DNA from 4 places in the Bradyrhizobium sp. SZCCHNR1017 genome. Region 1 is predicted to be linked to each of the others. Evidence: predicted binding sites of a transcription regulator. Region 1 holds the regulator's gene; each other region holds the start of a gene.

Evidence for each region. Region 1 encodes LexA, which represses DNA repair genes until DNA is damaged. Its sites were predicted from a motif close to TGTTCNNNNTGTGTTCNG; they were not measured.
Region 2: a site for LexA is predicted at 2,654-2,671, ahead of QW863_RS06100 (putative DNA modification/repair radical SAM protein). Genes of this name have one in related genera too.
Region 3: a site for LexA is predicted at 1,182-1,199, ahead of QW863_RS21065 (PA0069 family radical SAM protein). Genes of this name have one in related genera too.
Region 4: a site for LexA is predicted at 2,386-2,403, ahead of QW863_RS31325 (DNA recombination protein RmuC). Genes of this name have one in related genera too.

Annotation. Positions count from the first base shown of each region.
Region 1 is NZ_JAUHIR010000001.1:855,379-860,311, forward strand. It holds gene QW863_RS03995 (LysR family transcriptional regulator) at 1-742, shown strand, start outside; gene QW863_RS04000 (alpha/beta hydrolase) at 751-1,560, shown strand; gene glp (gephyrin-like molybdotransferase Glp) at 1,692-2,903, shown strand; gene lexA (transcriptional repressor LexA) at 3,109-3,807, shown strand; gene QW863_RS04015 (hypothetical protein) at 4,082-4,522, shown strand; gene QW863_RS04020 (ComEC/Rec2 family competence protein) at 4,916-4,933, opposite strand, start outside.
Region 2 is NZ_JAUHIR010000002.1:112,742-117,674, reverse strand. It holds gene QW863_RS06110 (DNA polymerase Y family protein) at 294-1,883, opposite strand; gene QW863_RS06105 (DNA repair protein) at 1,777-2,571, opposite strand; gene QW863_RS06100 (putative DNA modification/repair radical SAM protein) at 2,755-3,993, shown strand; gene QW863_RS06095 (UdgX family uracil-DNA binding protein) at 4,146-4,933, shown strand, end outside.
Region 3 is NZ_JAUHIR010000008.1:205,892-210,824, reverse strand. It holds gene QW863_RS21070 (phosphoketolase family protein) at 1-1,030, opposite strand, end outside; gene QW863_RS21065 (PA0069 family radical SAM protein) at 1,221-2,399, shown strand; gene QW863_RS21060 (ribonuclease HII) at 2,677-3,504, shown strand; gene QW863_RS21055 (glycosyltransferase family 39 protein) at 3,714-4,933, shown strand, end outside.
Region 4 is NZ_JAUHIR010000019.1:40,828-45,760, forward strand. It holds gene truA (tRNA pseudouridine(38-40) synthase TruA) at 1-539, opposite strand, end outside; gene fmt (methionyl-tRNA formyltransferase) at 660-1,595, opposite strand; gene def (peptide deformylase) at 1,737-2,264, opposite strand; gene QW863_RS31325 (DNA recombination protein RmuC) at 2,435-3,670, shown strand; gene QW863_RS31330 (AmpG family muropeptide MFS transporter) at 3,788-4,933, shown strand, end outside.

The DNA.
Region 1 (4,933 bases):
GGCGGCGGCGCTCGCCGGGCCGGTTCGGGCGGCGCTGGGGCAGATGCAGGCTGCGCTGCACGCCGCACCGGAGTTCGACCCGGCGACCGAGCAGCGCACCATCCGCTTGGGATTTTCGAGCGAGGTGGAGCTGCTGCTGATCCCCGAACTTGCGGCGCAGCTCCGTCGAACCGCGCCCGGCGTGCGGCTGCTCAGCCGGCCGACCGAGCGAAACGAGGTGCATCGGCTGCTCGACGATGGCGCCTTGGATGTTGCGGTCGGCTGCTTCGAGGCCGTGGCACAGCGGCACAGATCGCAATTCCTGTTCGAGCAGGCTCTGAGCTGCGTCTACAATCCAAAGCGCATCGCGATGAAAACGCCGATCAGCCTCGCCGACTATCTGTCGCTTCCGCACGCGCTGGTGACGCTGACCAACAGCCTGCAGGGCTGCCTGGAGGCGGCGCTGGATGAGATCGGCACCGAGCTCAACGTGGTCTCGGCCTCCTCGGAATTCCTCAGCGTGCTGGCGACGGTCGCCGCATCACCGGTGATCACGACGATACCGACCAGGATGGCGAAGCTCTACGGGCCGCGGTTTGGGCTGGCGCTCTGTCCCGCGCCGTTGAAGCTGCGGCTGCCGGCCGTCTCGATGGTCTGGCCGCTGCAGCTCGATCGTGATGCAGCATCGGTCTGGCTGCGGAACATGGTGGCGGACATCCTGCACACGACCGAGCGCGCCGCCTGTCGCGCGGCTGCGGGATAGCATTCAAAATGAACTCTCTGCATCACGTCTGCTCCGGCCGCGCGCGGCTCGCCGCCGAGGTTGCCGGCCAGGGAGACCCTGTCGTCTTCCTGCACGCCGCAGTGTTCGACCGCTCCATGTGGCGCGCGCAGATCGAGGGCGTCGCGGCAACGCATATGGCGATCGCCTATGACCGGCGCGGATTTGGTGAGACGGTCGCCTATGAGGAAGCTCATTCTCCGGTCGAGGACCTGCTCGCCGTCGTCGACGCGTTCGCGCCGGGGCGGCCGGCGACGCTGATTGCCTGCTCGCAAGGAGGCCGCATCGCGCTCGACTTCGCGCTTCGCCATCCGTCACGTATGGCATCGCTGGTGCTGATCGCACCTTCGATCAGCGGCGCGCCGGAGCCGGTCTATCCACCGGAGATCAAGGCGCTAACGGCGTCGTTGGCCGCTGCCGAGGCCGCACAGGATTGGGATCGGGTCAGCGCTATCAAGGCGCATCTGTGGGTCGACGGTCCCTTGCAGCGCGAGGGACGCATCTCCGGCGAGCCGCGCGAGACGTTCCTGAAGAAGAACGCCGCCGCACTCCGCGCGCCGCCAACCGGCGCGACTCTCGATATGGCACCAGCCTTCCCGCGCCTCGCGGAGATCGTCGCGCCATCGCTCGTCATCTGGGGGGACTTGGACTTTCCTCACATCCAGCAGCGAAGCAGGCTGCTCGCCGCAACAATGCCGAACGGGTCAGGACATGAGCTGGCCGGAACGGCGCACCTGCCGAGCCTGGAACGTCCGCAGGAGGTCATGCGGTTGATTGCAGACTTTCTCGCGCGATCGTGAGGCAGCGGCCCGGAAACGGCCCACAGCAGACGGTCAGAACGCAGGGAGCGGCCTAGGCCCTTGGCCGCGCCGTGCGCGTTCGGTTAGAAGGCGATTCATTCGATCTGCCGTCTCCGTCCGAAGGAACTCTCATGGCCCTGATGCCGGTGTCTGATGCGTTGTCCGCGGTGCTCGCCGGCGCCGAGCCGCTGGCCGAGGAGCAGGTCGGGCTGGACGAGGCGTTTCACCGCATCCTGGCGCGGGACATCGCGGCGCTGCGGACGCAGCCGCCCGAGGCGATGTCGGCAATGGACGGCTATGCCGTGCGCGCGGCGGACGCCGCCCAGGCCAAGGCGCGGCTGAAGGTCATCGGCGAGGTTGCGGCAGGGCGGCCGTTCGATCGCGTGGTTGGACCCGGCGAGGCGGCGCGGATCTTCACCGGTGGCGTTGTTCCGGAGGGCGCGGACGCGGTGGTGATCCAGGAGGACACGATCGCCGAAGACGGCCACGTCGTGATCACCGAGGCCGCGATCAAGGGCCGGCATATCCGGCCGGCGGGCGTCGACTTTCACCAGGGCATGGTGCTGCTGAAGTCCGGGCGCCGGCTCAGCGACCGCGACCTGTCGCTGGCGGCCAGCATGAATCATCCGGCGCTGCCGGTGCGGCGCCGGCCGAAGGTGGCGCTGCTCGCCACCGGCGACGAGCTGGTGATGCCGGGCTCGACGCCCGGCCCGGGCCAGATCGTCTATTCCAACGGCTACGCCTTGCGGGCGCTGGTGCGCAACGAGGGCGGGACCCCGATCGATCTGGGCATCGCCGCGGATACGATGGAGGCGACGATCGCCGGCATCCGCCGGGCCCGCGAGGCCAAGGCCGACATCTTGATCACGACCGGCGGCGCCTCGGTCGGCGATCACGACCTGGTCAAGCAGGCGCTCGAAGCCGAGGGCGTCGAGATGGCGTTCTGGAAGATCGCGATGCGGCCGGGCAAGCCGATGATGCACGGACGGCTCGGCGGCATGAGGGTGATCGGACTGCCCGGCAATCCGGTGTCGTCCTATGTCTGCGCCATCCTGTTCCTGGTGCCGCTGATTCGGCGGCTGCTCGGCCGCGACGAGGCCGTGATGCCGCGCGAGACCGCCCTGCTCGGCCGCGAGCTCGGGCCGAACGATTCGCGCGAGGACTATCTGCGGGCGCGGCTCGAAGAGCGCGCCGACGGCACGCTGGTCGCCACCCCGGTGAGCCAGCAGGATTCGTCGCTGCTCGGCAATCTCGCGCTCTCGCAGGCGGTGGTGATCCGGCCGGCGTTTGCGCCGAAGGCGCCTGCGGGCAGCCCGTGCGAGATCCTGCGCCTGCCGAACTGAGCCGCTTCCCCGGTAAAGCCCGGTCTGTTCATCATATTTTTAGGATTGCGGAACACACATCGAACATATAGTGTCCGTTCATGATTTGTTTTTAGTATGTTGCGGGCGACGCGATGACGGTCCGACTCCAGGGCGCTCTCAGCCGGTTTGTGCGCGAGGCGCAGCTCCTGGACTCGGACGACAACAAACCGGGGACCAGGTCGAGATGCTGACGCGCAAACAGTACGAACTTCTGCGGTTCATCAACGAGCGGCTCAAGGAAGCCGGCGTGCCGCCGTCCTTCGACGAGATGAAGGATGCGCTCGATCTGCGCTCGAAGTCCGGCATTCATCGCCTGATCACGGCGCTCGAGGAGCGCGGCTTCATCCGCCGGCTGCCGAACCGCGCCCGCGCGATCGAGGTGATCAAGCTGCCCGAGCTGTCACAGGCCGCCAACAACCGCCGCGGCTTCACCCCGTCGGTGATCGAGGGCAATCTCGGCAAGGTGCGCACCAGCACTCCCGCGCTGGACGATGGCGAGCGCCCGGTCGCAGTGCCGGTGATGGGCCGCATCGCCGCCGGTACTCCGATCGAGGCGCTACAGACGCGCAGCCACACCATCAGCGTGCCTGCCGACATGCTCGGCAACGGCGATCACTACGCACTCGAGGTGCGCGGCGACTCCATGGTCGATGCCGGCATCCTCGACGGCGACATGGCGCTGATCCAGCGCAACGAGACCGCCGACACCGGCGACATCGTGGTGGCGCTGATCGACGATGAGGAAGCGACGTTGAAGCGCTTCCGCCGACGCGGCGCATCGATCGCGCTGGAGCCGGCCAACACCGCCTACGAGGTACGCATCCTGCCGCCGAACCGGGTGAAGATCCAAGGCAAGCTGGTCGGGCTGTACCGCAAGTACTGATCGCGAATGGGATCGGTCGATGGGCGGCGGGCGCACGCGCTTTCGCCGCCGATCGGAGGCTGCCCAGCAAAATACGTCACGCGCGAATGCACCTCATGATGTGCAGCGCGGCATGCTCAAACGCTTGTGATCGGCCGCGGGCACACGCGATGCAGATCAGCGCAGAATTGCCGCGAAGCGCGCGCTAACATCACCATCGATGTCCACTCTGATAGAGGCCTGCGCCTGTCCGGGGGGAGCGTGGGTCGGCTATCTCTCAACGAGGAGCGATCCGATGTGTGACTACAGCCTCCATGCGGTTGCGTCCCGTCCCGCCAAGGTCGGCGAGACGTTGATCTCGATGACCTTCCGTGGCACCGCCACCCGCGGCTTCGCGCTGGAGAGCGAGCCGACCGTCGCAGTCTGCATGCTGCCCGGCACCGAGTTGGCCTTCGCCGAGGACGTCCGCTACGACAGCCGCTGGCTCTGGACCCGGACGATCCGCGAGCGCGTCGCAAAGTTCAACAGCATCGAGACTCACATTCCCGATCGCCATCACGACGCGATCGAATTCGCCGATGGCCGCCACGTGCTGGTGACCCAGCTCTGCGAGGGCCAGCGCGTCACCGTGCTGCAATTGCCGGTCAGCAAGCAGCCGGCGGAGCGACGCCCGGACATCGCCGAGGACGTGCCGCCTTCGCAGGCCACACCGATTCGCCGCATCAGCATCACCTGAGGGGTCTCCGCATCGGCATTTCTCTCGGTCGTGAGCGAGCTTTCGACCGTGGGAGATTTGGGTTCTGCAAGCGCAAAGTCCTCTCGGGCGAACCTCACGCCCCGGCATCGCATCGGATAGGAACGACATCCCTCGGCCGGCATGATGTGCCGGGGGAGCCTGCCGCCGTGGTCAACAAGATCGATTGGAACAAGGCCGGCCGGATCACCGAGCCCGACTGCTACATGCTTGAGTTCGGATGGCTGGCGGTCACGGCTGACGACATCGCCATCTGGCAACGCTATCCGCGCGCTGCGTTCACGCTGGCCGAAAGCCCCTCGCTGTTCGATGGACTTGGCAACATGGACCTGGCGACACCGAGTATCATCTCGGCACGTTCGAGCTGCCCGGCACTCAGTCTTCTTCGCCCTG
Region 2 (4,933 bases), on a different contig from region 1:
CCCATGCGATACGAAAGACAGCCCCTCACCAAGCGGCTTGCGCAGCTGCCCACCCTCCCCTGAAGGGGGAGGGTCGACGCGCGCAGAGCGCGCGGCGGGGTGGGGTGAGCCCAGCAACCGGTCGTCATTGGGCCCGCTCTTCTCAGCCGTGCGTGAGTTGGCTTCGACGAGCACCGCAGGTGCGGATGGTCCGTCACCCCACCCCGGCTCGCATGCGCGCATGCGAGCCGACCCTCCCCCTCCAGGGGAGGGTGAGCAGCGAGATCGCCGCGAGAGATGTGCGATCCCGGCCCTCATGCGAACAGGCCATGCATGTACCAGGCGGGCTGCACCGGCAGGCCCTCCGGCTGCTCGAACTCACGATCATACAACCCGTCGCGATAGAGCCAGAAGCGCAGGCCGTGCTCGTCCTCGACGCGGAAATAATCGCGGGTGAGGCCCTGCCCGTCCGGCCGCCACCATTCCATCGCGATGCGCTCCGGGCCCTCGGCGCGGACCACCGCATGCGCGGCACGGCGCCAGACGAAGCGCGCGGGCGGGCCGTCCGGCACGCCGGCGATGACCTGGATCGCCTCGGGGTGCGCGAACAGCCGCAGAGGTCGCAGCGGCGGCTCGCCCTCGGCGCGCTCCGGCCAGGCGGCAGCAGTGGCGGCGGCGAGATTTTGCTGCGCCGGCAGCGGCAGCGCCACGCGCTCCGGAACATGGGTATCGACCGGCAGATGCACGACCACGCGCTTGCCGCCGATGCGCGCGGCGATGCGGTCGATCAGTGCCGACAGCTCGTCATTGTCGTGGACATGGGCATCGAGATCGCGCTGCTGCTGCACCACGATCTCGCTGCGGCCAGCGGCGAGCCGGATCATGTCGAAGCCGAAGCCGGGATCGAGCGGATCGTTCAGCGCCTCGAGCCGCTCGCGGAACAGCCGGTCGATGATTGCGGCCTCGGTGACCGGCTGGCCGGTGTCGACCGTGATCACGCGCACCATTCCATCGGTGCGGAAGAAGCAGGCCTCCAGCCGCCGCGCGCCCTTGCCCTGCTGCGCCATCGCCGCCACCAGCATCGCGGCCAGACGGGAGAGGCTGGCCGCAATCACCGTGTCGGTCGCGACCGGCTCGGCAAAACGCTTGTCGACGATGTAGTCCGGCGGGACCTTGCGCGGGCTGATCGGCGCATCGGCCTCGCCCAGCGCCTGCGCCAGCACGCGGGTGAAGGCGGCGCCGAACCGCGCGGTGATCTCGTTGCGGCCGCGCGCGGCGACGTCACCGATGGTCTTGAGGCCGGCTCGGCGCAGGCCGAGCGTAACAGCCTCGCTGCCGCCGAGGGCGGCCACCGGCAGCGGCGCCACCGCGGCCGCCTCCTCGCCATCGGGCACGATGCGGCCATGGATCTGCCGGTTCAGGGTGCGCGCGCACACCGCATTCGAGGCGATCGCAGCCGATACAGTGAGGCCATGCGCGCTCAAGGCATCGCACACCGACTGCATCAACTTCGCTTCGCCGCCGAACAGATGCACGCAGCCGGTGATGTCGAGCGACAGGCCATGCGGCGGATCGAGCGCCACCAGCGGCGTGAAGCGGTCGCACCAGTCGGCGATGCTCTCCAGCATCTTTGCATCAGCCGCCAAATCGGCTTCGTGCGCGACGAGGTCGGGACAGACCGCGCGGGCATTCGCCAAGGGCTGGTCGAGCGACACACCGTGGCATGCCGCCGCTTCGTCCAGCGAATGGATCAAGAGCGCATTGGCGTCCTTGATGACGACGACCTGCGGCTTGCTCTCAGGCGGAGCGCCTGTGAGCGCCCGCTGTCTTTTGATGCGATCGATGGGCAGGCGCGGCAGCCACAGGCTGAGGATCCGCCGCCGGTTCGCTGAAACGGCATGCATCGGGGGTCCACTCCATGATCCATCGTCCGGTCTGGCCGTGACGGTTGCGAATGAGCTCGACATCGAGGCGCGGCGCGCCCCACGCCATCCACGGGGCAACGAGCGGTGACGGCGCGGTGCGCACGATCCAGCGCGTCTCCGCGGTCGACGGCTCGGGCGCAGCCGCAATGCGCAACATGAGCGCGGTGACGCCGGATTCCTGCGCCGCCAGGGTCAGCTTGCGGCTGGCGACGAGATCGAGCTTTTGCGTCTCCCCCCACACCTCCAGCATCACGCTGCCGAGCGCATCGCAGGCGAGCGCGTCGGCGGCGGTGCGCAAGGCGTGGTCGAGATCGGGCGCGCGCACGATGACGATGCGGCGCGGATCGAGGCCGAGCTCGGCGAGCCCGCTCATCGACAGCGCGCCCATCTCGCGCTCGGCGAAATCCTGCCGGATCCAGATCAGGGGCCGGCGCGCGGCGACACGCGCGGCAAGCCCGCACAGGAAGCCGGTCGCGGCTGCCGCCTGGCGGCCGGTCTCGGCGAACACCTCGTGCAGCGCGCCGGTAGCGAGCCCGCCCTGCAAGGTCGCGTCGGCCTCGTCATGGCCGAGCGCGACCCGGCGCAAATCATGTGCGCCATCTCCCGCCTCGAGACGGGCAATGCGGCCGCGCAGACGCGCGAGCGTATCCATGCGTGCGCCGGTCATCCGTCGCCGCTCCTCTTCAATCCATCGTGCGGGCGCTGCCGTTGTTTCAGTGATCAGGCAGTGAACCCGCGACGACCTTCTTTGTTCATGATACGTTCTAATATAAAGCTAACGCCTTCGAGAGAGTCAATCGGGATTGACCCGGGTGTGATTCAACGAATGGAATCAAAGGGATTCAAAGCCATGGAGCTGTTGCGCAAACTGGAGATCCTGGCCGATGCCGCCAAGTACGACGCGTCCTGCGCCTCCAGCGGTACCGAGATGCGGGATTCCCGCGACGGCAAGGGCCTCGGCTCGACCTCGCCCGGCATGGGCATCTGCCATTCCTATGCGCCGGACGGACGCTGCATCTCGCTGCTCAAGATTCTGCTGACCAATGCCTGCAACTTCGACTGCCTGTATTGCGTCAACCGCGCCTCCTCCAACGTGGCCCGCGCGCGCTTCACGGTCGACGAGGTGGTGAAGCTGACCATCGACTTCTATCGCCGCAACTACATCGAAGGACTGTTCCTGTCGTCGGGCATCATCCGCAGCCCCGACTACACGATGGAGCAGGTCGTGGGCGTCGCGCGCAAATTGCGCGAGGAGCATCGCTTCCGCGGCTACATCCATCTGAAGACGATCCCGGAGGCTGACGAGGCGCTGATCGCCGAGGCCGGCCGCTATGCCGACCGGCTCAGCATCAACATCGAGACGCCGCTGGAGGCGAGCCTGACGACGCTCGCGCCGGAAAAGGACCAGCGCGCCATCCGCCGCACCATGGGCCGTCTCCGGCTCAAGCTCGACGAGACGGCGGAGGCGAAGAAGACGGTGCGCCGGGCCAAGCCGCCGCGCTTCGCGCCGGCCGGCCAGAGCACGCAGATGATCGTCGGCGCCGACGACGCCAACGACCGCGTCATCCTGTCGACCTCGGCCAATCTCTACGGCGCCTACAAGCTCAAGCGCGTCTATTACTCCGCCTTCAGCCCGATCCCCGATGCCAGCCGCGCGCTGCCGCTGCAGGCACCGCCTCTGGTGCGCGAGCACCGGCTGTACCAGGCCGACTGGCTGATGCGGTTCTACGGCTTCGATGCCGACGAGATCGTCGAGGAGAACGAAGGCATGCTGCCGCTCGACATCGACCCCAAGCTCGCCTGGGCCTTGCGCCACCGCGACCGCTTCCCGCTCGACATCAACAAAGCAAGCCGCGAGGAGCTGTTGCGCGTGCCCGGCTTCGGCACCCGCACCGTCCAGCGCATCCTCGCCACCCGCCGCACCACCACGATCCGGTTTGCGGATCTCGCCCGGCTCAACGTGATCCGGAACAAGGTCCTGCCGTTCATCGTTCTCTCCGACCACCGGCCACAGCCGTCCCTGCTCGACGGTGCCAGCCTCAGAGCCCGGCTGCGGCCCAAACCGCAGCAGTTGGGATTTGGATTCTAACGGAAGCCGTCATCGCGAGCGCAGTGACATAGCTGCCGTCATTCCGGGGCGCCTCGAAGAGGCGAACCCGGAATCTCGAGATTCCGGGTCTGGTCCTTCGGACCATCCCGGAATGACGCGGCGGCTTCGCTCGCAATGACGAGAGAGATGAGATGCACGTCGTAACCCTCGACAGCGACACTGATTTCGACGGCTGGCGTCAGGCGGCGCGGGCGCTGGCGATGAACGACGTCAAGCCGGCCGATGTCAGCTGGCGCGTCAAGGGCGCGGCGCCCGACCTGTTCGACGATCAGGCCGACACGCAGCTTCCCGAGGTGCCAAAGGGCGCGTTCTCAGTGCCGGCGAGCTTCATGGAGCTCGCCGAGAGCGCGATTCTGCACAATGATCCCAACCGCTTCGCCCTGCTCTACCGGCTGCTGTGGCGTCTGCGGACCAACCACGATCTCATGGAGATCGCGACCGATCCTGATGTCGCGCAGGCCAACGCGCTCGCCCGGGCCGTGCGCCGCGACGTCCACAAGATGCACGCCTTCGTCCGCTTCCGCGAGGTCGGCCGCGAGCGCGAGGCGCGCTACGTCGCCTGGTTCGAGCCGGAGCACCACATCGTCGAGCGCGCCGCGCCGTTCTTCGCCCGCCGCTTCGCCGACATGCCGTGGTCGATCCTGACGCCCAAACTCTGTGCGCATTGGGACGGCAGCCGCGTCAGCTTCACGCCCGGTGTGAGCAAGGCTGAAGCGCCGTCGGAGGACCGGCTCGAAGAGGTCTGGCTGCGTTATTACGCCAGCATTTTCAATCCGGCACGGCTGAAAGTGAAGGCGATGGAGAAGGAGATGCCGAAGAAATATTGGCAGAACCTGCCCGAGGCCAAGCTGATCCAGCCGCTGATCGCGGCAGCCAGCCGGCGCCCGTCATCGATGATCGCCGAAGCCGGCACTGAACC
Region 3 (4,933 bases), on a different contig from region 1:
GGGCGTCGAACAGCGCCTCCGGCTCGTAGCTCTTCAGCCAGGCTTCGAGCAGCGCGAGATGCTCCGGCTTGCCGCGGGGATTGGCGATCGGCACCTGATGGGCGCGCCAGAAGCCTTCGACCTTGAGGCCGTCGACCTCCTTCGGCCCGGTCCAGCCCTTCGGGCTGCGCAGCACGATCATAGGCCAGCGCGGCCGTTGGATCGTTGCATCCGGCTGACGCGCATTCTGCTGGATCGAGCGGATGCTCGCGAGCGCGACATCGAGCGCGTCCGCCATCTGGCGATGCATCGCCTTCGGCTCCGCGCCTTCGACGAACAGCGGCTCGTAACCGTAGCCCTCGAACAGGCATTTGATCTCGGCATCGCCCATGCGGCCGAGCACGGTGGGATTGGCGATCTTGTAGCCGTTGAGATGCAAAATCGGCAGCACCGCGCCGTCATGGGCCGGGTTCAGGAATTTGTTCGAATGCCAGGATGCGGCGAGCGGCCCGGTCTCGGCTTCGCCGTCGCCGACCACGCAAGCCACGATCAGATCGGGGTTGTCGAACGCCGCACCATAGGCGTGGACCAGCGCGTAGCCGAGCTCGCCGCCTTCATGGATCGAGCCCGGCGTCTCGGGCGCGGCATGGCTCGGAATGCCGCCGGGGAAGGAGAACTGCCGGAACAGCTTGCGCAGGCCATCGGCATCGCGCGTGATGTCCGGATAGATCTCGCTGTAGCTGCCTTCGAGATAGGTGTTGGCGACCATGCCGGGGCCGCCATGGCCGGGACCGCACACGTAGATGACGTCGAGATCCTGCGCCTGGATGGCGCGATTGAGATGGGCGTAGATGAAATTCAGTCCGGGCGTCGTCCCCCAGTGGCCGAGCAGGCGCGGCTTGACGTGCTCCGCTTTCAGCGGCTCGCGCAGCAGCGGGTTGTCCAGCAGATAGATCTGCCCGACCGAGAGATAGTTCGCCGCGCGCCAATAGCGATCGAGCAGGTCGAGATCGTCGGCCGTGTTGGTCTGGTGGGAAGACGTGATGTTCATGGAACCTCGCTTGCCGTCCGCTTCGCGCCTGCGGGAAGTGCATTAGAGTAACGCCGCACCATTCCGTTCCAGTGCGCTGCGAAGGATAGAACGGGAATGTGATGGTTGGCCTTCCGTGGCTCCAGAACCGTTCCGAGACGTTGTTCTCTTTTGTTCTTGTATTGTTCTTTTTGTGTGCTATGTCTTGGCCATGAGCCGAGCATCTTCACATGCCCTCAAGCGCCCGCCGGTCCCGGTGCCCTCCGAGCCGGTGGGCGCGCCTTCATCTGGCCCGGAAAACGACTTCCCCGAACTCGCGGTCGCCATCGAACGGGGCCGGCGCCGCGGCCGGGGTGCACAATCCAATGCGAGCGGCCGCTACGAAGCGGAGGCTCGCGTCGTCTTCGACGATGGCTGGCAGAGTCTCGAGGACTTGCCGCCGTTCAAGACCACGGTCGCGACCGATACCTCGCGCAAGGTCATCACCCGCAACGACTCGCCGGACATCGGTTTCGATCGCTCGATCAACCCGTATCGCGGCTGCGAGCACGGCTGTGTCTACTGCTTCGCGCGGCCAACCCATGCGTTTCTCGGGCTGTCGCCTGGTCTCGATTTCGAATCCAAGCTGTTCGTGAAGCCGGATGCGCCCGCGCTCCTGGAAAAGGAGCTCGCGGCCAGCGGTTACGAGCCGCGGATGATCGCGATCGGAACCAACACCGATCCCTATCAGCCGATCGAGCGCGAGCGGAAGATCATGCGCGGCATCCTCGAGGTGCTGGAAAAGGTTGGCCATCCCGTCGGGATCGTGACCAAGTCGGCGCTGGTGATGCGTGATGCCGACATCCTGGCGCGGATGGCCAAGAGGAACCTGGCGAAGGTCGCGATCTCCGTGACCACGCTGGATCCGAAGCTGGCGCGCACCATGGAGCCGCGGGCCTCGACGCCGTCAAAACGGCTGGAGGCGCTGCAGGCGCTGTCCAGGGCCGGCATTCCGACCACGGTGATGGTGGCGCCGGTCATCCCGGCGCTCAACGACAGCGAGATCGAGCGCATCCTCGATGCCGCCGCCCATGCCGGCGTCAAGGAGGCGGCCTATGTGCTGCTGCGCCTTCCGCTGGAGGTGCGCGACCTGTTCCGCGAATGGCTGCTCGAGCATTATCCCGACCGCTACCGCCACGTCTTCACCCTGATCCGCGACATGCGCGGCGGCCGCGATTACGACTCGCAATGGGGCACGCGAATGAAGGGGACAGGCCCGATGGCCTGGATGATCGGCCGCCGCTTCGAGATCGCCTGCGAAAAGCTCGGCCTGAACAAGCGCCGGACCAAGTTGACGACCGATCATTTCGTCCGGCCGAAGGGCGGCGGGCAGCAGTTGAGCTTGTTTTGAGCGCCAAGGCGAACGTTGAATTGGTGCTCGACGTTCGCTAGGTGCTTGCAGCGCGAGTGTCGAGGCGATAATCATCCGGAGCCTGCCACCGGAGACTATCTGCATCTGGCGGTTGCGGTCGAAAACGCAGGAACTACCCAGTGGCTGGAAAGAGGGGCAAGCCGTCGAGCCGCCTGCCTCTACCAGCTCTGCCGGATCAAGACGTGCAGTCGGCGGCTTTGAATAGCGGGGAATTGAGCAGGGTTCCGGGTTGCGCCGTTGCGCCTCGTTTCGCACCATGCCCGCCATGATTCGCGACCAATCGAAAAAGCCGGGCAGGACGAAAGCGGCCAGCGCGGCTGCGACGAAAGTCGCTGCGGCAAGGGCGGCGACCAAGACTCCCGCCAAGCTCGGCAAGGGCGTCATCGCGGTGGCGCCGCCGAGCTTCCGGCGGGAGCGCGCGCTGCTCAAGCAGGGCATCTGGCCGGTCGCCGGTTGCGACGAGGCGGGACGGGGGCCGCTGGCCGGTCCGGTGGTCGCCGCGGCCGTGATTCTCGATCCCGCGCGCATCCCGAAAGGCCTCGATGACTCCAAGCGGCTGAGCGCGGAGCAGCGCGAGGCGCTGTTCGACAAGATCTGCAAGACGTCGGCGTTCGCAGTGGCTGTCGCCTCGCCGGCGCGAATCGATCGCGACAACATCCTGCGGGCCTCGCTGTGGGCGCTGTCGCGCGCCGTGAGGGCGCTGCCCGAGGCGCCGAAGCACGTCTTCGTCGACGGCCGCGACCGCATCGACGTCGATTGCGGCTGCGAGGCGGTGATCGGCGGCGATGGCCTGGTGATGTCGATTGCCGCCGCCTCGATCGTCGCCAAGGTCACGCGCGACCGGCTGATGTGCGCACTGGCGCAGGATTGCCCCGGCTACGGCTTCGAGCAGCACAAGGGGTATGCCGTGCCGGAGCACCTCGCTGCGCTGGACCGGCTCGGACCGTCGGTGCATCACCGCAGCCTGTTCGCACCCGTCGTGGCCGCCCGGCGCAAGCATCAGCCGTGGACCGACGTCCCGGAGCCGGATTTGTTTGCCGAGGTGACCGTGGCGACATCCACCGAAATCTCGCTCGGGGTCTGATGCAGGTTGCCTCGCGGTCGCCGCGGTCTTAATAGTTTTGGTCAGCCAGCCAGCACGAAGTGTCACTCCTCGCAGCAGGGGCGGTGTTGTGCGCCCCGATCGTGCGGTATCGATTGCGGGCGTCGGACAGCGAGGCTGCTGCGGATGAGCGACGGTCCTGCCGGCCTCCTCGACGTCCTCAGCGATTCAGCCAAGCGATCCAGCCGTTCATGCGTTTCACGTCCCTGGTTGTCGAACTGATCCGCGCAAGGCCGCGGCTGGTCGTCGTCATCGTGGTGCTGTGCCAGGCCCTGATGTGGCTCGGCGTGGCCATGCTGTTCTATCGCAGCCCGCCCGGCCAGCTTGCCACCACCATCGCGTTCGGACGCGAGTACCAGGTCGGCACCGATCTCGGGCCGCCGCTGTCGTTCTGGCTGTCCGACGTCGCCTATCGCCTTGCCGGCAATCATCTGCTCGGCGTCTACGTGCTGGCCGTGCTGTGCTCGGCGCTCAGTCTGTGGGTGATGTATCTCCTGGCGGCGGCGATCGTCGGCGGCCAGCAGGCGGTGCTTGCCGTGCTGCTGACCATGACCATCACCGCGTTCGGTGCGCCCACGCTGGAATTCGGTCCGGAGGTGCTGGCGCGTCCGCTCTGGGCGCTGCTGCTGCTCCATAGCTGGCGGATTCTCGGCGAGGGCCGGCGCAACGCCTGGTTTGCCTGGTCGATCGAGGCCGGCCTGCTGCTGCTGACCACGCCGGCCGCCACCGGCCTGCTGCTGCTGATCGCGGGCTTCGTGGTCTCGACTGCGCAGGGCCGCCGCGTGCTGCGCTCGTTCGATCCGCTGTTCGCGCTGCTCGTGGTGGTGGCGCTGGCGCTGCCTTATCTCATTTTCGTGCTGCGCTCCGACAGTGTCGGCTTACCAGCGCTGCCCGTTCTCGCCGAACTCTCGGTGCGCGCCTGGCATTGGCTCGCGCTGGCGGGGGGGCTGCTGCTGGCGATCTCGGCCGTGCTGCTGCTGGTGCTGCTCGACGCCGGCTGGATCAATCGCGGCGAGACCGATGCGCCGATCATCTATCGCCGCTCGGTGCCGCCGCTCGCGCGCGACTTCGTCTATTGCTTCGCGATTGCACCGGCGCTGGCCGGCAGTCTGATCGCCGGCCTGTTCGGCCTCTCGACCGTGTTCGGCGGCACTGCCGTGACCCTGACCATGGTCGGCCTTGCCCTGGTGGTCGCGTCGGGTGATCTGATCTATCTGCGTCGGCAGCGGCTGCTGCGCCTGGTCTGGGCGGTCGCGATCGCCGCGCCCGCCATCCTCGCGGCGGGCAGCGCCGTGGTGCTGCCGCTGCTCGGCGACCGCGAGGTCGCGACGGCGATGCCGGCCCGCGACATCTCCCGTTTCTTCGTCGAGAGTTTTGAGCGCCGTACCAACCAGCCGCTGCAGGCGGTCGC
Region 4 (4,933 bases), on a different contig from region 1:
CCCTCCCTCACGACGTCGAGTTGATCCAGCGTCTTCTCCGGCGATTTGGCCTGGCATTCGGTATCGCGGAACGTCGTGAAGTCGTGCTTGCCGATCAGCCGCTGCGCGGCTGCATGCATCGCATCGGAATCGAGCCGCTGCGGCACCCGCCAGACGCGGCCGACCTCCAGCGCGAGGTTGGAGCGGCGATTGACGATCCGGTAACGGTAGTGCCGCCTGCGCGCGGAGAACCGCGCTTCGAAGGTGTCGGGCACGATCTCGGCGGCGAGCACCGCGACCGGGTTCGGCCGCAGATGCGCGTTGAGCGCGTCGCGCAGCTTGTCCGGGCGGAACTCCTTGGCGATGTCGCAATGCGCGACCTGGCCGGTGGCGTGGACGCCGGCGTCGGTGCGGCCCGAGCCGTGCACACGCGTGGGCACGCCGCAGGTCGCCTGCACCGCGGCTTCGAGCGCGCCCTGCACCGACGGCAAGGTCTCCTGCAGCTGCCAGCCGCAGAACGGCGCGCCGTCATATTCGATGGTGAGCTTGTAGCGGGGCATTCGGTCTATTGCTGCCGTCATCGCCCACGCAGGCGGGCGATCCAGTATTCGCCGACGTCTCGGCGCAACAATGCACGTCTCGGCGTACTGGATACCCCGCTTTCGCGGCGTATGACAGCGTTACGAAAAACGAGCACCGCGATTCAATTGGGTACCGCGCAGGAAATCCGCGGCCTTCATCGGGCCCTTGCCGGCGCGCTGCAGCTCGGTGATGCGGATCGCGCCGTCGGCGCAGGCGATGGTGAGCTGGTCATCCAGAACAGTGCCGGGCGCGCCCGCGCCGCTGGCGAGCGCGCAGCGCAGGAACTTCAAACGCACCGCCTCGCCATCGAGCGTGACCTCGCTCCAGGCGCCGGGGAACGGCGACAGGCCGTGGATGTGCCGCAGCACCGTATGCGCCGGCTTCGTCCAATCGATCCGCGCCTCCGCCTTCTCGATCTTGGCAGCGTAGGTGACGCCCTCCTCGGCCTGCTTCGTCAACGTCAGCCCGCCGCGCTCCAGCGCCGCCATCGCGCGCACCATCAGGTCGGCACCGATCCGCGAGAGGCGATCGTGCAGATCGGACGCCGTCATCGCGTCAGTGATGGGTAGACGCTCGGCCATCGCAACGTCGCCGGTGTCGAGACCGACATCCATCTTCATGACCATCACGCCGCTTTCAGCGTCCCCTGCCATGATGGCACGGTTGATCGGCGCGGCGCCGCGCCAGCGTGGCAGCAACGAGGCGTGGAGGTTGTAGCAGCCGAGTTTCGGTGCATCGAGAATCGCCTGCGGCAGGATCATGCCATAGGCGACGACAACGGCGGCATCGGCCTCATGGGCGCGGAACGCAGCCAGCGCGTCCTCGGTCTTCAGCGTCTTCGGCGTGAGCACGGGAATGCCGAGCCGGCGCGCCTCGGTCTCGATCGGCGTCGGCACCAGCGCCAGGCCGCGGCGGCCGCCGGGTTTGGGCGCGCGCGTATAGACCGCCGCGATCTCGTGGCCGTGGCCGGCGAGTTCGAGCAGGGTCGGCACGGCGAAATCCGGCGTGCCCATGAAGATCAGGCGAAGCGGCATCTGGTGGAAGATCCTGCATTGCCGAATCCTCCGCGTCATGGCCGGGCTTGTCCCGGCCATCCACGTCGAGCTGCCTGTAACGCGCGGCGCGACCTGGATGCCCGGGTCAAGCCCGGGCATGACGGAGGAGAGAGTTGATCGTTACTCGCTGGCGCGCTTGGCGGCCTTGGCGAACTTCTTCATCACGCGGTCGCGCTTGAGCTTCGACAGATAGTCGATGAACAGCACGCCGTTGAGATGGTCGATCTCGTGCTGGATGCAGGTGGCGTAGAGCCCCTCGGCATCCTCCTCGCGAACCAGCCCGTCGAGATCGGTGAAGCGCACGCGCACGCGCGCCGGCCGCTCGACCTCCTCGTAATATTCGGGGATCGACAGGCAGCCTTCCTCGTAGACCGACAGCTCGTCCGACTTGGCAACGATCTCCGGATTGATGAAGACGCGCGGCTCGCGCTTGCCTTCCCCGTTGGCGTCGGGCTTGGCCAGATCCATGGTGATGACGCGCAGCGGCTGCGCGACCTGAATCGCTGCGAGCCCGATGCCCGGCGCGTCGTACATGGTCTGAAACATGTCGTCGACCAGCTGCCGGATCTCCGGCGTGACCTTCTCGACCGGCTTGGACACCAGCCGCAACTGCCGGTCCGGCAGAATGATGATTTCTCTTAGGGACATGGCGCGCGATTTAAGCCGCGGAACCGGCGCGGTCAATGTGATGGCTCGCAGTTAAGACTTCGCTAACCATGAATTTCAATGCCTCGTTAACCATGATTCTTAACCCGGCCTTAACCATAAATGTTCTCTCTTCGTTCGCGAAGCTTGTGCGAATCGGATAGACGGACGTGATGACCGCAGCCAGCCAGTCCCTCAATCCTGTCGTCATCATGATCGGCGACCTTCCGGTCCGCGCCAGCGACGCGCTGATCGGATTTGGCGTGCTGGTGGTGCTGCTGCTCGTGATGATCGTGGCGGCCGTGGTGCGTTCCGGCCGGCGCGGCGCCGAGCTCGCGGCCCAGCAGGCGATGCGCAGCGATGAGATCGAACAACGGTTCAGCGAGATGATCCGCGTCCAGAGCGAGGCCTCCGGCCGGGTCGACGCGATGGCGCAGCTGCTCGCCGGCCGGCAGGTTGATCTTGCCCGCAGCGTCAACGAGCGGCTCGATGCGGTGACTCATCGCGTCGGACAGTCGATGGAGCAGAGTACGCGCCACACCATGGATAGTCTGCGCGTGCTGCACGAGCGGCTCGGCATCATCGACAATGCCCACCGTGATCTCAGCGAGCTGACGACCCAGGTCACGACCCTGCGCGACGTCCTCGCCAACAAGCAGTCGCGCGGCGCGTTCGGCCAGGCACGGATGGAGGCGATCGTGCAGGACGGACTGCCAAAGGGCAGCTACGCGTTCCAGCACACGCTCGCCAGCGGCAAGCGGCCCGACTGCGTGGTGTTCCTGCCCGATGCGCGGCCGCTGTGCATCGACGCCAAGTTTCCGTTGGAAGCCGTGACCGCGCTGCATGATGCGGAGACGGACGAGGAGAAGCGCACCGCCGCACAGCGCCTGCGTACCGACGTGCTGCGTCACGTCAACGACATCGCGGAGAAATATCTGGTGGTCGGCGAGACGCAGGACACCGCGCTGATGTTCGTGCCGTCGGAATCGGTCTATGCCGAGATCCATGATGGCTTCGACGACGTCATCCAGAAAGCATATCGCGCGCGCGTCGTGCTGGTGTCGCCGTCGCTGCTGATGCTCGCGATCCAGGTCATGCAGCAGATCATGAAGGACGCACGCATCCGCGACGCCGCCGACCAGATCCGCAACGAGGTGATCCATCTCGGGGACGATCTCGGCCGCTTGCGCGAGCGCGTGCTCAAGCTGCAGAAGCATTTCGGCGATGTCGGCGAGGACATCCGCCAGATCCTCATCTCGGCCGACAAGATCGAGAAGCGCGCCGCGCGGATCGAGGAGCTCGACTTCAGCAAACAAGACACGCCGGTGGAGTCGCCACGCATCGCGCCAGCTACGAGCACCGCGCCGGATTTGTTTCCGCTGGCGGGACGCGTGCAGGCGGGGGAGTGATTGGGTAGCTCGCCCTTGTCGCAGCTTGAATTTTGCCAAGACTGTCATCGCCCGGCTCGCGGACGATGACAGCTGAGATGGGGAGCGTTTCTTGCGCAAATCTGCTACCACCCATCCATGACCGTACCTGAGGCTTCTTCCGACATCACCGCGACCGGCGCAAAGCCCGAGGCTGCGCCAAAAGCCCCCACCTGGCGCGAGAGCATGGCCGTCTATCTGCAGCCGCGCGTGCTCGTGGTGCTGTTCCTCGGATTTTCGTCGGGGCTGCCGCTGGCGCTGTCCGGCTCGACCTTGCAGATCTGGATGCGCGAGCTCGGCGTCGACCTCGGGACCATCGGGTTGTTCGCGCTCGTCGGCACGCCCTACACGCTGAAATTCCTCTGGGCGCCGCTGGTCGACGCGCTGCACGTGCCGCTGCTGACGCGCGCCTTCGGGCGGCGGCGCGGCTGGCTGGTGTTCGCGCAACTGCTGCTGATCGCCGCCATCCTGCTGCTGGCGTTGACCGACCCGGCGCACGCGCCGTTCATGGTGGCGCTGGCCGCGCTGCTGGTCGCCGCGATGTCGGCGACCCAGGACATCGTGGTCGATGCCTTCCGCGTCGAGAGCCTGCCGGAGAGTGAGCAAGCCGCGGGCATGGCGGCGTATGTCGCCGCCTACCGCATCGGCATGCTGGTCTCGACCGCCGGCGCACTGGTGGTGGTCAGTGCATTCGAGAACTCGGGGCTGACGCGTCCGTCGTCCTGGATGTGGGGCTATGTTGCGATGGCCGGATTGGTGCTGATCGGCACGATCACGGCCCTCGCGGCGACCGAGCCGGCCCAGTCGCAGCAGGCGGAGGCCGCGATGGGTGCGGACACCGCGCTCACCCGCGTGATGCACGCGGCTGCCGGAGCCTTCGTCGAATTCCTCGGCCGACGTGATGCGCTCACGGCGCTCGCCTTCGTCGTGCTGTTCAAGTTCACCGACGCCTTCTCCGGCACGATGACCGCGCCGTTCGTGATCGATCTCGGCTTCAGCAAGGTCGACTACGCCGCGATCGTGAAAGGCGTCGGCCTCGCCGCCACGCTCGCCGGCGGCTTTGCCGGCGGTTTCGTCGCGCGGCGCTACTCGCTCGCCACCAGCCTGTGGATCGGCGGCATCGTGCAGGCGCTGGCCAACCTGTCGTTCTCATGGCTCGCCATCGTCGGCGTCAATCAGTGGGCGCTGGCGCTGGCGATTTCTGCGGAGAACTTCACCAGCGCGATCGGCACCGTGATCTTCGTC